3 regions of the Citrobacter sp. Marseille-Q6884 genome follow, and region 3 is predicted to be linked to each of the others. Evidence: predicted binding sites of a transcription regulator. Region 3 holds the regulator's gene; each other region holds the start of a gene.
The links. Region 3 encodes PurR, which represses purine synthesis genes. Its sites were predicted from a motif close to CANGCAAACGTTTGCNTG; they were not measured.
Positions count from the first base shown of each region.

Region 1: purE (5-(carboxyamino)imidazole ribonucleotide mutase) is a predicted target of PurR. The motif match lies at 1,105-1,122, and genes of this name have one in related genera.
Region 2: cvpA (colicin V production protein) is a predicted target of PurR. The motif match lies at 1,154-1,171, and genes of this name have one in related genera.

Region 1 is NZ_CAMDRE010000001.1:2,417,787-2,420,054, forward strand. Features, by position in the region: gene purK (5-(carboxyamino)imidazole ribonucleotide synthase) at 1-528, opposite strand, end outside; gene purE (5-(carboxyamino)imidazole ribonucleotide mutase) at 525-1,034, opposite strand; gene N7268_RS11390 (antibiotic biosynthesis monooxygenase family protein) at 1,380-1,703, shown strand; gene N7268_RS11395 (glutathione peroxidase) at 1,753-2,235, opposite strand.
Region 2 is NZ_CAMDRE010000002.1:394,016-396,283, forward strand. Features, by position in the region: gene folC (bifunctional tetrahydrofolate synthase/dihydrofolate synthase) at 1-334, shown strand, start outside; gene dedD (cell division protein DedD) at 324-980, shown strand; gene cvpA (colicin V production protein) at 1,227-1,715, shown strand; gene purF (amidophosphoribosyltransferase) at 1,749-2,268, shown strand, end outside.
Region 3 is NZ_CAMDRE010000002.1:1,499,146-1,501,413, forward strand. Features, by position in the region: gene N7268_RS22315 (MFS transporter) at 1-113, opposite strand, end outside; gene cydH (cytochrome bd-I accessory subunit CydH) at 291-380, opposite strand; gene purR (HTH-type transcriptional repressor PurR) at 678-1,703, shown strand; gene punR (DNA-binding transcriptional activator PunR) at 1,709-2,268, opposite strand, start outside.

The sequences.
Region 1 (2,268 bases), on a different contig from region 3:
AAAGACGGTGCTGCCGTCGTGAGCGCGAGCACCAACGAGTGACACTTCACCCGAGAAATTGATGCCCTGTTCAACAATACATTCGCCGTAGCAGTCGTCAGGAAGCTGCGCGGTTTCATGGGCGCGTAAACGCCACTGTCCACGACCGTCGTAGCCGCCGACGCGGCGTTTCACAATCGCCAGTTCGCCAAGTTTGTCGAAAATTGCGGACCATTCACTGGCGTCTGCCAGCAACTGCCACGGGGCCGTCGCCAGACCGAGCTTATCAAACAGCTGCTTTTGCGTCAGTCGGTCAGCAATGATGGGGAACACATCACGGTTAACAAATGCCGGATGGCGCGCCAGTTCGCGGGTGAGGGCAGTTTCCGGCCAGCGCTCAATTTCGGCGGTAATCACGCTTTGCTGAAAAGGAACGGCGGCGGGTTCTGCATCCAGCCCGACGGGCCAGACCGCAATGCCCAACGGCTCACCGGCCTGACGTAGCATGCGTCCTAACTGACCGTTACCGAGTACGCAGACTTGCTTCATGCCGCACCTCGCGGGTCCGGGTTCTCCAGTACCTCATCGGTTTGCGCTTTGCGCCAGTTATTCAGACGCTGGTGTAAGGCTTTGTCGTGTGTTGCCAGAATTTGTGCCGCCAGCAGAGCCGCATTTGCTGCACCTGCTTTACCAATCGCCAGCGTGCCAACCGGAATACCGCGGGGCATCTGCACGATGGAGTAGAGACTATCTACACCGCTCAGGGCTGCGCTTTGCACCGGAACGCCTAAAACAGGTACCAGCGTTTTCGCCGCAATCATACCCGGCAGATGCGCTGCGCCGCCGGCACCGGCAATGATCACCTGATAACCGTTTTCTTCCGCGCTTTCGGCGAAGCTGAACAGTTTATCGGGTGTGCGGTGAGCGGAGACAACTTCAACGTGGTGCGGGACATCCAGGATTTCGAAGATTTCGGCGGCAAACTGCATGGTAGCCCAGTCGCTTTTGGACCCCATCACGATGGCGACACGCGCCGGATTATTGCGGGAAGACATGCGTCTTAAAACTCCTGTGGTGCGGAACACACTGCTTTCGAGGCGAGAGAGAATAGCATGTTATACAGCCAAGGAAAACGGTTGCGCGGCGAAATGTTAACACCTGGCTATAACATCCTGACGTGTTTTTTCGGGGATTTTTCCTGAGCAAAGAGACAGTTACGCTGAGGTATAAGGAATCTGGCAGATTTTGGATTATTGAGACGTTGGGTGTGCCCATTAGACAGGCAAAGTGGGTTTCATCGTTATGCCGGCTCTGCGCAAAGAATCCTTATTTCGCTGTTGAGCGAAGCATCTCACTTACTCTGGTAATAGAGTGGCTGAAATTAACAGGGGAGATACCGAATGATTGCAGTTATTTTTGAAGCAGATACACATCTTCAGGCACAGGAACGATATCTACAGCTCGCTTCAGAGCTGAAACCACTGCTGGCGGAGATCCCAGGGTTTATTTCTATCGAACGATTCCAGAGCATGACTACGCCGGGAAAAATACTGTCACTCTCATGGTGGGAAGATGAGGACGCGGTGCTCAGGTGGAAAAACAACGCGATGCATCATGCTGCGCAACAGGAAGGTAAACAGTCGATTTTTTCATACTACAGAATACGCATTGCCAGCGTGTTGAAGGATTACTCCTCTGAAAAGGAGGAATCGCCACGGGTATAAACAGTTTGCCGGAAGCTCTCAAAAGTGAATGCTTCGAATTAAGACACGCTTAGCGCTTAAGTGCAGTAAGTATCGCCGTTTCCATTTTTTCCGGGGTGGTGAATGGCGCAAAACGTTTAAGCGGTTTACCGTCACGCCCGATCAGGAACTTCGTGAAGTTCCACTTGATCCGTCCACCCAGTACGCCGGGTAATTCGTCTTTGAGATAACGAAACACCGGGTGCGTAGCGACACCGTTGACCTCTACTTTCTCGAACATCGGGAAACTCACACCGTAGTTGATGTGACAGGTCTGCGAGATTTCGTCGGCGTTGCCAGGTTCTTGATTGCCGAACTGATTGCAGGGGAAACCAAGCACCACCAGCCCCTGGTCGGCGTACTTTTTGTAGAGCGCTTCAAGGCCTGAGTATTGCGGTGTGAAGCCACAATGGCTGGCGGTATTCACCACCAGAACCAGCTTGCCTGCGTAGTCGGCCATAGAGATGATTTGGCCTCGGAGGCTGGTGGCATGAAGTTGATGAAAGGTGGTCATCGTGAAATCCTCAGAGCAGAGCCTGTCAGGCGT
Region 2 (2,268 bases), 1.1 Mb from region 3:
TCTAACCGGACGTCTGAAAAAGTTAGTGAAAAACGGGCGCATACTTGCGGTTATCGGTATGCTACATGATAAAGACATTGCCGGTACGTTGGCCTGGTTGAAAAGCGTGGTTAACGATTGGTATTGTGCGCCCCTGGAAGGGCCGCGTGGTGCGACCGCAGAACAACTGCTGGAGCATCTGGGTAACGGTGAAGCCTATGGCAGCGTTGCTGAGGCATGGCATGCGGCGCTGGCAAATGCAAAACCAGAAGATACCGTGTTGGTGTGTGGATCGTTTCACACTGTCGCACATGTCATGGAAGTCATAGACGTGGGGAGAAGCGGTGGCGAGTAAGTTTCAGAATCGATTAGTTGGCACCATTGTGCTGGTTGCGCTTGGGGTGATTGTGCTTCCCGGGCTGCTTGACGGGCAGAAGAAGCATTATCAGGACGAGTTTGCGGCGATCCCGCTGGTGCCTAAACCCGGCGATCGCGATGAGCCTGATATGATGCCTGCGGCGACGCAGGCTCTGCCGACACAGCCACCTGAAGGGGCGGCAGAAGAGGTACGTGCGGGTGATGCTGCCGCGCCGTCGTTGGATCCCTCGCGCCTGGCGACGACAAGCAGTGCGGATCTTGATCCAATACCGGCGCCTGTCGAACCGCCTAAACCCAAACCGAAGCCGCAACCTGTTGCCGTCACTCCGGCACCGGCGCCTGCGCCAAAACCTGTCGCTGAAGAAACGCCTGCTCCGACAGGGAAGGCGTACGTTGTGCAACTCGGTGCGTTGAAAAATGCCGATAAGGTCAACGAGATCGTGGGTAAACTTCGTGGCGCTGGCTTCCGGGTATATACTTCCCCGTCAACGCCAGTGCAGGGTAAAATCACCCGTATTCTCGTGGGGCCTGACGCTTCCAGGGATAAACTGAAAAACTCGTTGGGCGAGCTGCAGAAAATCTCCGGATTGAGCGGCGTCGTGATGGGTTACAGCCCGAACTAAGGTAGGGTGCCTGATGACGATGCTTCGCGTCTTATCGGGCCTACTGTATCGATATGTTGTAGGCCGGAGAAGGTGCTCGCACCGCTTCCGGCAATGCCCGAAGAGGCAAAAAGTTCGATGGCGTTGAAGATTTTTTCAGCGCCATTTTTATTTACGCGTGGCAAGGAAATCCCTACGCAAACGTTTTCTTTTTCTGTTAGAATGCGCCCCGAACAGGACGACAGGGCGTAAAATCGTGGGACACATATGGTCTGGATTGATTACGCCATTATCGCGGTGATTGGTTTTTCCTGTCTGGTTAGCCTGATCCGTGGCTTTGTTCGTGAAGCATTATCGTTGGTGACTTGGGGTTGTGCTTTCTTTGTCGCCAGCCATTACTACACTTACCTGTCTGTCTGGTTTACGGGCTTTGAAGACGAACTGGTTCGAAATGGGATTGCTATCGCGATACTGTTTATCGCGACACTTATCGTCGGCGCTATCGTTAACTTTGTGATAGGCCAGCTGGTGGAGAAAACAGGGCTGTCAGGTACTGACAGGGTGCTGGGGATCTGCTTTGGTGCTCTGCGAGGAGCGTTGATCGTCGCCGCCATACTGTTCTTTCTCGATACGTTTACCGGTGTGTCGAAAAGTGAAGACTGGAGTAAGTCGCAGCTTATCCCGCAGTTCAGTTTTATCATCAGATGGTTCTTTGACTATCTGCAAAGCTCGTCAAGTTTCTTGCCCAAAGTATAAACTTTGGGTCGTTGCTGAACGAGGAAAAGACGTATGTGCGGTATTGTCGGTATCGCCGGTGTTATGCCGGTAAACCAGTCGATTTATGACGCGTTAACGGTGCTTCAGCATCGTGGTCAGGATGCCGCGGGCATCATCACTATTGATGCCAATAACTGCTTCCGCTTGCGAAAAGCGAACGGGATGGTGAGCGACATTTTTGAAGCTCGCCATATGCAGCGTTTGCAGGGCAATATGGGCATCGGCCATGTGCGTTACCCAACGGCTGGCAGCTCCAGCGCCTCCGAAGCTCAACCTTTTTACGTTAACTCACCGTATGGTATTACGCTTGCCCACAACGGCAACCTGACCAATGCGCATGAGCTGCGTAAAAAGCTGTTTGAAGAAAAGCGCCGTCACATCAACACCACTTCCGATTCTGAAATTCTGCTGAATATTTTCGCCAGCGAGCTGGATAACTTCCGCCATTACCCGCTGGAAGCCGATAATATTTTTGCTGCGATCGCTGCTACCAACCGTCAGATCCGCGGCGCATATGCCTGCGTGGCGATGA
Region 3 (2,268 bases):
GAGACATCCACGCCCCTGGCGATGACGGGCAATAATCCCATAGGGGAAAATTCAGTCGTGCCAATACCAAACGCACCAATTGCCAGCGCCAATAAGGGATAATTTATTTTCATACATCGACTCCATAACGTCGAGCCGTGGCACGACACCCGATAAGAGTGCAAAAGCATGACATTGATCGCAAAAATAATAAAGTTAACAAAACTGCAAAAGACTTTTGCTTATTCGCAAACAATAGGAGGGAAAGACAAACAGGTGGGATGAGGGAGAGCGTTCTCCCTCGGGATAAATCAATGCAGTGCCGCGGTCAAACCACCCGCTACAATCAGACCCAGAACAATAATGGTGGTGACTAACGAAAATTTCAGATCGGTGCTCATCAAGTTTTCTCCTTTTTATTCCCACACAAAAAGTGATATTGCGCATTTTTGCACACTTGAACGCAAAAATCTCTCACGATTTATATTGATAACTGCTTTTAACTCTTCCCCTTTTCGTTAAGATCAGACAAAATTCGACGCTTACTTGATTAGCGTACCGGCCATTGACCCCTTTCTGACGTTCCGTGTCGTTTTCCCGGCGTGCCGCAACCCTGACGTTGTGGTCAGGGTGTTTAAAGGCAAACGTTTACCTGGAGTATTCTCAGGAGCTTAGGATATGGTCTGGAGTGAGATGTAATGGCAACAATTAAAGATGTAGCGAAGCGAGCAAACGTTTCCACTACAACCGTATCACACGTAATTAACAAGACGCGTTTTGTCGCGGAAGAAACCCGTAATGCTGTCTGGGCGGCGATTAAAGAGCTGCACTACTCCCCCAGCGCAGTAGCGCGCAGCCTGAAGGTGAATCACACCAAATCGATCGGCTTGCTGGCGACCAGTAGTGAAGCGGCCTACTTCGCTGAAATTATCGAAGCCGTCGAAAAAAATTGCTTCCAGAAAGGCTATACGCTGATTCTGGGCAACGCATGGAATAGCCTCGAAAAACAGCAGGCATATCTCTCCATGATGGCGCAAAAGCGCGTGGATGGCCTGCTGGTCATGTGCTCTGAGTACCCGGAGTCCCTGCTTTCCATGCTCGAAGAGTATCGCCATATTCCTATGGTCGTTATGGACTGGGGCGAGGCCAAAGCCGATTTTACCGATACCGTCATTGATAACGCCTTCGAAGGTGGTTATATGGCAGGTCGGTACCTGATTGAGCGCGGCCACCGTGAGATTGGCGTGATCCCTGGCCCGATGGAGCGCAACACCGGCGCGGGTCGTCTGGCTGGCTTTATGAAAGCCATGGAAGAAGCGCTGATTAAAGTGCCGGAAAACTGGATTGTCCAGGGCGATTTCGAGCCTGAATCAGGTTACCGCGCGATGCAGCAAATCCTCTCTCAGTCCCACCGTCCGACAGCGGTCTTTTGTGGCGGGGATATTATGGCCATGGGCGCGCTTTGCGCCGCTGACGAGATGGGTTTACGCGTTCCGCAGGATGTGTCGTTGATCGGTTACGATAACGTGCGCAACGCGCGCTTCTTCACGCCAGCATTGACCACCATTCATCAGCCAAAAGATTCACTCGGCGAAACGGCCTTTAACATGCTGTTAGACCGTATCGTGAATAAGCGCGAAGAGTCGCAGTCCATCGAGGTGCACCCGCGCCTGGTTGAACGTCGCTCCGTTGCTGACGGTCCGTTCCGCGATTATCGTCGTTAAGCGTACTATGCGGGAGTCTCTTCAGGCTCCCGCAACCACTCTTTATTCAGCGTTTCGCTATCCCCCAGATAATCCAACAGCCAGCTTAATGCCGGTGACATATCGTTTTGTTGCCAGGTCAGGCAACAGGCGGCATCAGGGAAGGGATTTTCAAGCTGTAACGCAACCCACTTGCCGCTATCGATCCACGGTTTCGCAAAATGCGTCGGCACCATACCCACACACAGCCCCGCCGATAAACAGGTCGCCGAAGATTCCCAGTCAGGCACCACAACGCGCTTTTGGTTATCAAGCAGCCAGGTGATTCGCTTCGGTAATGTGCGGGAGGTGTCTTCGCGCACCAACGACGGCCAGTTGCGCAACGTATCGTCACTGAGCGGTCCGGGAAGCGAGGCCAACGGATGATGACTTGCCACCACACAACTCCAGCTCAGCATTCCCATATCGCGAAACGTGTAACGTTCCCCCACCGGGATCGCCTGCGTGGCGCCGATAGCCAGTTCAACGCGACCATCAGAGAGTGCATCCCAGACGCCGTTAAACACCTCCTGGAACACCAGCAGTT